Regions from separate parts of the Gordonia sp. Swx-4 genome, predicted to be linked through region 2. Evidence: riboswitches for the same ligand, from Rfam matches in the RefSeq annotation. Region 2 holds a riboswitch; the other holds the start of a gene.
The links. Region 2 has a riboswitch for thiamine pyrophosphate ahead of thiC (phosphomethylpyrimidine synthase ThiC). Riboswitches for the same ligand answer to the same signal wherever they lie in the genome.
Positions count from the first base shown of each region.

Region 1 (4,101 bases), 1.0 Mb from region 2:
GGCGAGCGGTTCGGTGCGATCGATCAGGCGCTGCAGGGTCTGGGTGCGGTCTTCGAGCACGGTCGAGGCGTACAGGCCGGTGGTCACGCAGCCGAGGAAGAGGATGACGCAGATGATGATCAGCTTGCCCGGCGTGGTGACCGAGTAATGCCGCAGCGTTTGGAACGGTGACTGCGCACGCTCGCGGGCCGTGGCGACGAGCTCTCGACGATCGGCGAGGACCTGGCGGATCGGCGGCGACGACTGGGCGGGACGGATCATGCGACCGCCACGGGTGAGTGCCGTCCGCACGGAGGACGCATCGCCGGTCACCTAGCTGATCCCCTTCTCGAACGCTGGATCGTCTCCGGTGTGGCCGCTCGGTCGCCGGTCCCCGTTCCGGCTCCCGCGACCTATAAGAAGAAATGACTCATCGGGGTCATCGCTCACCGGGTCGTGCGTGTTTCAGCCTATGCCATCGGGGAGGGTTCCTCCGGGCATCGCCGTCGCCACGCCGACGGGTTCGTGATCGCCCTGGCAGGTCGCGCGTGTCTCACTTACGGTGGAGGAAATCCGGCGATCGGCTCGTCGGGCGGCAAGGAGGCGTGGTGCGCGGAGACGGCGACGGCTGGCTGATCGATCCCGACGGTTCACGGTATTGGGGTGTTCACGGCGCGGCGGGTCTGCTGCTCCGGGCGCCGCTGACCGACGGCGCGACCGGCGTTCTGCTCCAGCATCGCGCCGCGTGGTCGCACCAGGGCGGCACCTGGGCCCTGCCCGGCGGTGCGCGCGACTCCCACGAGGGCGCCATCGACACCGCGATGCGGGAAGCCGAGGAGGAAGCCGGCATCGACAGCGCCGACCTTCGTGTCGTCGCCGCCGTCGTCACCCACGAGTCACCGGGCGGCTGGACCTACACGACGGTCATCGCCGAGACCGATGCGCCGGTCCGCACGGTCGCCAACTTCGAGTCGACGGAACTGCGCTGGGTCGAAGAACAGCACGTCGATCAGCTCCCGCTGCATCCGGCGTTCGGCCGGGCCTGGCCCACCCTGCGCGAGCGGATCGCCGCACTCGACCCGCAGGGTTAGGGGCTGAGCAGCCGGTTGGCGCCGGAGATCAGCGCGGCGATGTTCGCCTCGTCCCCGGTCCTGCCCTCGCCGAAGGCCCACGCCTGCCGACCGTTGTTCTCACACAGCAGGAACGTGGCGATCGCCCCGTCGACCTCGCGCTGGTGCAGCCGCAGGATCTGAACGGGTGCGCCGAGGTCGTACAGGATCGACGTCATCGCGCCGAGCGGTCCGGCGGCGACAGCGCTGCACGACATGAGGCGATCGGCGATCGCGATGGTCGCGCGGCATTCGACGAGGTCCTGCCGCGCCGGTGCGACCGACCACGATCCGAGCCGGATGGCTCCGTTGCCCGCGTACTCGTCGGTGAAGTGTTGCCAGCTCATCCCGATGGCCTCCTCGCGCATACCCGCGGGCAGCGGACGGCCGAAGTGTTCGGTGATGGGATCTCCCGACGGCGCGGTCGTGTGCCCGTGTCGTGAGAAGGATGGGTGAGGCAGATGAAGAAGGTGCATCTCGAAAGCCGATTTCGGTCGAAGAACGGATGACCGACAAGAGCGTGCAACCGACCCGCAGCGGGGGGTCGGTCAGAATCAGACCCCGCTGCGGCGGGTTACGAGCGCGCTCTTGATGCACATCATGATCGGTCCAGGCTAGACCGCGGTGTCCGGATCAGGCAAACGGATTCCGCCTCGGCAGTCCACTCTGACAACCGACCCTGAGGACCACCCCTGGGCTACCACCGGCCGAGGAGGTCGGCGGCCGCGGCAGCGGGATCGGTGGCGGCGGTGATCGCCCGCACCACGACGATCCGGCGGGCACCTGCGGCGGTCACCTCCGGCACCCGCGGGGCGTCGATGCCGCCGATGGCGAACCACGGCTTGCCGGGCGCGGCGCCGGCGGTCGTCGTCACCAGGTCGAGGCCGGCAGCACTGCGACCAGGCTTGGTGGGCGTGGTCCAGCACGGGCCGACGCAGAAGTAGTCGACGTCGGGGTCGGCGGTTGCGGCCGCGGCCTGCTCGCGGTCGTGGGTGGACGCCCCGATGATCGTGTCGGGGCCGACGATCCGGCGCGCCACCTCCGGCGGCAGGTCGCCCTGTCCGACGTGGAGGACGTCGGCGCCCGAGAGAGCGGCGATGTCCGCGCGGTCGTTGACCGCCAGCAACGCGCCATGGGCGTCGACGACGCCCCGCAGCGCGGCGAGGATCTCGAGCTCCTCACGGGCCTCGAGCGTGCCGAACTTCTTCTCGCCCGCCGACCCCTTGTCGCGTAGCTGCACGATGTCGACGCCGCCGGCGAGGGCGGAGCCGACGAAGTCGAGCAGGTCGCCGCGCTCGCGTCGCGCGTCGGTGCACAGATAGAGCCGGGCGGAATCAAGGCGGCGGCGCGATTCGGAAGCAGTCGTCACGGCGACCAGGCTAGCCCTGCGTCGACCGGCCGGGCGTAGGGTGGACCGCGAGAACACACGGGAGCCCGGGCAGGCGGGCTGAGAGTGCGGACCCCTCCGCAGACCGTCGAACCTGATCCGGGTCATTCCGGCGAAGGAAGGTGATCTGGCTTGAGCAACACCCCAGCACGACTCGACCGTGCGCTCACCGTCGTCGGCGGTGGCGTGATCGGTCTGACCTGTGCGCTCGCCGCCGCCGACGCCGGCTGGCAGGTGTTCGTCGTCGACGCCGGTCACGACGAGCGGGCCTCATGGGTTGCGGGCGGGATGCTCGGCTCGCTGGGCGAGGGACATCCGGGGGAGGAGGCCGCGCTCGCGCTGTCGGTCGAATCGGTGCGGCGCTGGCCGACGCTGGTGAAGCGGCTCGCCGACCCCGCGATCGTGACGGCCACCGACTCCCTGTTCGTCGCCGGTTCGGCAGCCGACGCCGAGTACCTGCGCCATCTCGCCGACTTCGTCTGGGCCAATCAGCCGCGCACCGACGCCACGCTCAGCACGGTGACGGGTCGTGAGATCCGTTCCCTGGAGCCGTCGTTGAGTTCGCGGCTCGTCGGCGGCTACCGGGCGGTCGGGGAGTGGTCGATCGACAACCGACGGCTGCTGGCGACCCTGCGCAGCGCCGGGGCCGCGGTCGGGGTGCGGTTCATGGATGCACGGGTGGAGAGCCTCGCCGACGTCCGCGAACAGGCCGGCCCGCGAGATCAGATCCTCCTCGCCGCCGGACTCGCCACGGCGGCACTGCTTCCCGAGGTGCCCCTCCACGCGGCCAAGGGGGAGATCCTCCGCTTGCGTCGGACACGGTGGTCGGTTCCGCCGCCCGGGCACGTGGTCCGGGCCCGGCTCCACGGCCGGGCGGTCTACCTGGTCCCGCGCGAGGACGGGATCGTGGTCGGCGCAACGCAATACGAGGCCGGTGACTTCGGCGACCGCACTCCGCAGGCAGGTGGCGTCGCCGATCTGCTCGCCGACGCGATCGAGGTCATGCCGGGACTGCGCACCTACGAACTGACCGAGGCGGGCGCCGGACTACGGCCGTGCACCGCCGACGGACTGCCGATCGTGGAGCGGATCGACGACCGTACAGTGGTCGCGACCGGCCACGGCCGCAACGGCATCGTTCTCGCACCGGGCACGGCGGACAGGGTGCTCGGGATTCTGGAAGGAGCATCCGCGTGACCATCACCGTGAACGGAGAGAACCTCGACGTGGGCGACGACGAGTCGGTGAAGGATGTCGTCACCCGCCTCGGACTGCCTGACCGCGGGATCGCGGTGGCCGTCGACGGCGCAGTCGTACCGCGAGGACGATGGTCGGAACACACGATGACCTCGGGAGCCGTAGTGGAGATCGTGACGGCGGTGCAAGGTGGCTGAGTCCGGCATCATCGACGGCGCAGACGTTTCCGAGGCAGACCCGCTTCGGATCGCCGGCCGCGAGTTCTCCTCCCGCCTCATCACCGGAACCGGTGGCGCGACGAATCTCGCGTCCCTCGAGCGTGCACTCGTCGCGTCGGGTACCGAACTCACGACCGTCGCCGTGCGTCGCGTCGACGCCGCGTCGGGGACGGGGGTGTTCGACCTGCTGCGCCGCCTGGACATCGCGGTC
Region 1 is NZ_CP128197.1:4,763,985-4,768,085, reverse strand. Features, by position in the region: gene PWF70_RS21615 (GlnX family signal transduction membrane protein) at 1-312, opposite strand, end outside; gene PWF70_RS21610 (NUDIX hydrolase) at 588-1,070, shown strand; gene PWF70_RS21605 (hypothetical protein) at 1,067-1,435, opposite strand; gene thiE (thiamine phosphate synthase) at 1,786-2,457, opposite strand; TPP riboswitch at 2,505-2,614, shown strand; gene thiO (glycine oxidase ThiO) at 2,608-3,672, shown strand; gene thiS (sulfur carrier protein ThiS) at 3,669-3,869, shown strand; gene PWF70_RS21585 (thiazole synthase) at 3,862-4,101, shown strand, end outside.
Region 1: another riboswitch for thiamine pyrophosphate. It lies ahead of thiO (glycine oxidase ThiO); the one in region 2 lies ahead of thiC (phosphomethylpyrimidine synthase ThiC).

Region 2 (4,101 bases):
CGCGCCACCACGGAGGTAGACCGTGGTGGTGTGGGTGAAGAACTCGCGCGCCGAACGTCCCTGCTCTTTGGGCCCGTACCCGCTTTTCTTGGCTCCGCCGAACGGTACATGGGGATCGGCGCCCGCCGACTCCGAATTGACGTGCAGGATACCGACGTCGAGGTCGTCGACCGCCTCCAGTGCACGGGTGAGATCCTGCGTGAAAAGTGCAGCGGACAACCCGTACTCGCCGTCGCCGGCCACCCGGAACGCCTCGGAGACCGAGGGCACACGGACCACCGCCAGGACCGGACCGAAGAGCTCGTCGCGCCACACGTCGAGGTCCGTGGACGGTAGTTCCAGGATCGTCGGGGACAAGAAGTATCCGTCTTCGGGGATACCTACGGGCGGCTGGTCACCTCCGGTGAGCACGGTCGCACCCTGCTCGACTGCGCGAAGGATGCCGGCCCTGATGGTGTCACGAGCAGGGGCCGTGATCACCGGACCCATCTCGGTGGAGGGGTCCAAGGGATCACCGACGACCAGGTCGGCGGCGGCCGTGCTCAGTGCGGCGAGGAGTTCGTCGGCCACGGCCTCGGTGACGACGAGTCGCGATGTGGCCGTGCACTTCTGGCCCGAGGAGCGGAACGCTCCCAACAGGATCTGCTGGACCGCCAGGTCCAGGTCGGCGTCACCGAGGACGATCGCGGCGTTCTTGCCACCCATCTCGGCCTGCACCAGCACGCCGCGCGCGGCGCCGGCGGCCGCGATACCGCGTCCGACCCCCGTCGACCCGGTGAAGGTGATGGCGTCGATGCCGGTGTGATGGACGATGGCGTCGCCGATCTCACGGTCGCCGAACGTCAGGTTCACTACGCCGGCGGGGAGCCCGGCTTCGGTCAGGGCCTTCGCCAAACGGAACGCGAGCAGCGGAACGGTGCCGGCCGGCTTCCATACCACGGTGTTGCCGTAGACGAGGGCCGGCGCGATCTTCCACGCCGGGATCGCGATCGGGAAGTTGAACGGAGTGATGACACCGATGGTGCCGATCGGTTTGCGCGTCACCAGGATTCGCTCACCCTTGCGCGGTGACGAGTACACCTCGCCGGCCTCGCGGTCGCCGTCGGCGCCGTAGTAGCGGAGGATCTGCGCGGCGCGCCGCACCTCGCCGATACCCTCGGCGAGCGTCTTGCCCTCCTCGCGGGCGAGTTCCGCGCCCCATTCCTCGGCATTGCGCTCCAGGACGCCGGCAGCCTGCACGAGTACCCCACCGCGTTCGTGCGTGGACAGGCGTGACCACTCGGCCAGGCTGCGTCCGGCCGCGGTGACCGCGGCGTCGAGTTGGCGGATGCTCGCCCGACGCCCCACGGCCACGACGACGTTCGGGTCACCGGGACTGTCGCTGGTAAAGGGCGCGTCCTCGCCGTCGACCCATTGTCCGTCGATGAGGTTGTACAGGGACTCGACCGTCTCGGTCATCGTTCTCGCTTCCGTGGCAGCAGTCGGCCCGACAACCGGGCGGGATCACCGCCGAACAATACGTCCGCATCGGCACGCAAGGTCGTCGCCCGAGGGTACAAAACCTCGACCGCGGGTCACCCTGGCGTACAAGAACGCCAACGCCGGCAAGCGGCACCGCGGGCGCGCGGAAGCCGCCTGGTCACACCGGCGCGAGCTCGACGATCCCCGGGTGATGGTCGAGATAGTTCTTGGTGAACGAGCACACCGGCCGAAGCCGCGCGTTGCGCTCCCGGGCGAAGTGGATGACCGTCCGGGTGAGACGGGTGGCGAGCCCGTGACCGCTGTATTCGTCGTAGAGAACCGTGTGCAGAACGGTGATGGTGGTCTGACCGTCGACAGTCTCGATCGAGTAGCCGAGCACCCCGACGAGATCCCCCGCGACCCAGAGTTCGAACCTCTCGCGGTCGGGATTGTGCACCACCTGAGCGATCTGCTGCAGAATGGATCGCGCCGACTGCGGCGGCCGATGCCGGTTCTTGCGTAACACCTACATCTCCTCACGTGATCACTGTGGCGGGTCACCGGCAGGACGTCGCGGCTCGACGCAAGGGCCCCTGTGACTAGGGTCACACCCTACCTTACGGTTCCGTAACTGCCGAGACCTCCCGGTGATCCGGTGCAGTGAGCATCTGGGCGCATCGTCAGGTGTTGACCGACGTTGTAGGGTGGCGAACGCAACACAATCACACACGCGGGGGCTCTCACGATGACCGAGGGCTGAGATGGCGACGGGCGGTCGCCGACCGCTCGAACCTGTCCGGGTAATGCCGGCGTAGGGAGAACCATCATGGGCACACGTGTATCCACCGCACCCACCACTGCGACATTCACAGACGGCGGTCTGACCACCGGGCCGATCGAGGGCAGCTCCAAGCACTACCTCTCCGTCGATCACCTCCGTGTACCGCAGCGCCGAATCCACCTGACGAACGGTGAGCACCTCGACGTCTACGACACCTCCGGGCCGTACACCGACCCCGATGCCGTGATCGACGTGGAGCGCGGCCTGCCACCGACCCGGGACGCGTGGCACCGCCCGGAACCCGTCGACGGCGCGAGCACCCAACTCGCCTGGGCGCGAGCGGGGATCGTCACCGATGAGATGCGGTTCATCGCGGCACGGGAGGGCGTCGACCCCGACCTGGTCCGCTCCGAGGTGGCCATCGGCCGCGCCGTCATCCCGGCCAACCATCGTCATCCGGAGTCGGAGCCGATGATCATCGGCAAGCGGTTCGCGGTGAAGATCAATGCGAACATCGGCAATTCTGCGGTGCGCAGTTCGATCGCGGACGAGGTCGAGAAGATGGTGTGGGCCACCCGATGGGGCGCCGACACCATCATGGACCTGTCCACCGGCGCCGACATCCACACCACCCGGGAGTGGATTCTGCGCAACTCCCCCGTCCCCGTCGGGACCGTGCCGATCTACCAGGCCCTCGAGAAGGTGAACGGCGATCCCGTCGCTCTCACGTGGGAGATATACCGCGACACCGTGATCGAGCAGGCCGAGCAGGGTGTCGACTACATGACGGTGCATGCCGGAGTGCTTCTCCGCTATGTGCCGCTGACCGCCCGGCGGGTCACCGGCATCGTCTCGCGGGGCGGATCGATCATGGCCGCCTGGTGCCTGGCGCACCACGAAGAATCGTTCCTGTACACGCACTTCGACGAACTGTGCGAGATCTTCCGCCGCTACGACATCACCTTCTCCCTCGGCGACGGACTGCGTCCGGGGTCGATCGCCGACGCCAACGACGAGGCCCAGTTCGCCGAACTGCGCACCCTCGGCGAACTGACCTCCATCGCGAAATCCCATGGCGTGCAGGTGATGATCGAGGGCCCGGGACACATCCCGATGCACAAGATCGTCGAGAACGTGCGTCTCGAAGAAGAACTCTGCGAGGAGGCGCCGTTCTATACGCTCGGCCCCCTCGCCACCGACATCGCACCCGCCTACGACCACATCACCTCCGCGATCGGCGCGGCGATGATCGCCCAGGCGGGCACGGCCATGCTCTGCTACGTGACACCCAAGGAGCACCTCGGGCTGCCCGACCGGGACGACGTGAAGGTCGGCGTCATCACCTACAAGATCGCGGCCCACTCGGCGGATCTCGCGAAGGGACATCCGCGGGCGCAGGAACGTGATGACGCATTGAGCAAGGCGCGCTTCGAGTTCCGCTGGGTCGACCAGTTCAACCTCGCCCTCGACCCGGACACCGCCCGCGAGTATCACGATGAGACCCTGCCGGCCGAGCCTGCGAAGACCGCGCACTTCTGCTCGATGTGCGGTCCCAAGTTCTGCTCGATGCGGATCTCCGCCGACGTGCGCGCCTACGCGGAGGAGAACAACCTGGTGACCGCCGAAGACATCGACCGCAAGATCGCCGAAGGGATGGCGGCGAAGTCGGCCGAGTTCGCCGAGGCGGGCAACCGTGTGTACCTGCCGCTCGAAACCGGTCCCGGAGGTTCTGCGTGACCGACGTCGAGTTGCTGCCCGTCGCAGCACCGGGAGAGACCCCGGTCCGCGTGATGACCATCGCCGGATCGGATTCCGGCGGTGGTGCCGGCATCCAGGCCGACATGCGCACCTTCGCGCTG
Region 2 is NZ_CP128197.1:598,509-602,609, reverse strand. Features, by position in the region: gene PWF70_RS02740 (aldehyde dehydrogenase family protein) at 1-1,458, opposite strand, end outside; gene PWF70_RS02735 (GNAT family N-acetyltransferase) at 1,640-1,987, opposite strand; TPP riboswitch at 2,182-2,296, shown strand; gene thiC (phosphomethylpyrimidine synthase ThiC) at 2,288-3,979, shown strand; gene thiD (bifunctional hydroxymethylpyrimidine kinase/phosphomethylpyrimidine kinase) at 3,976-4,101, shown strand, end outside.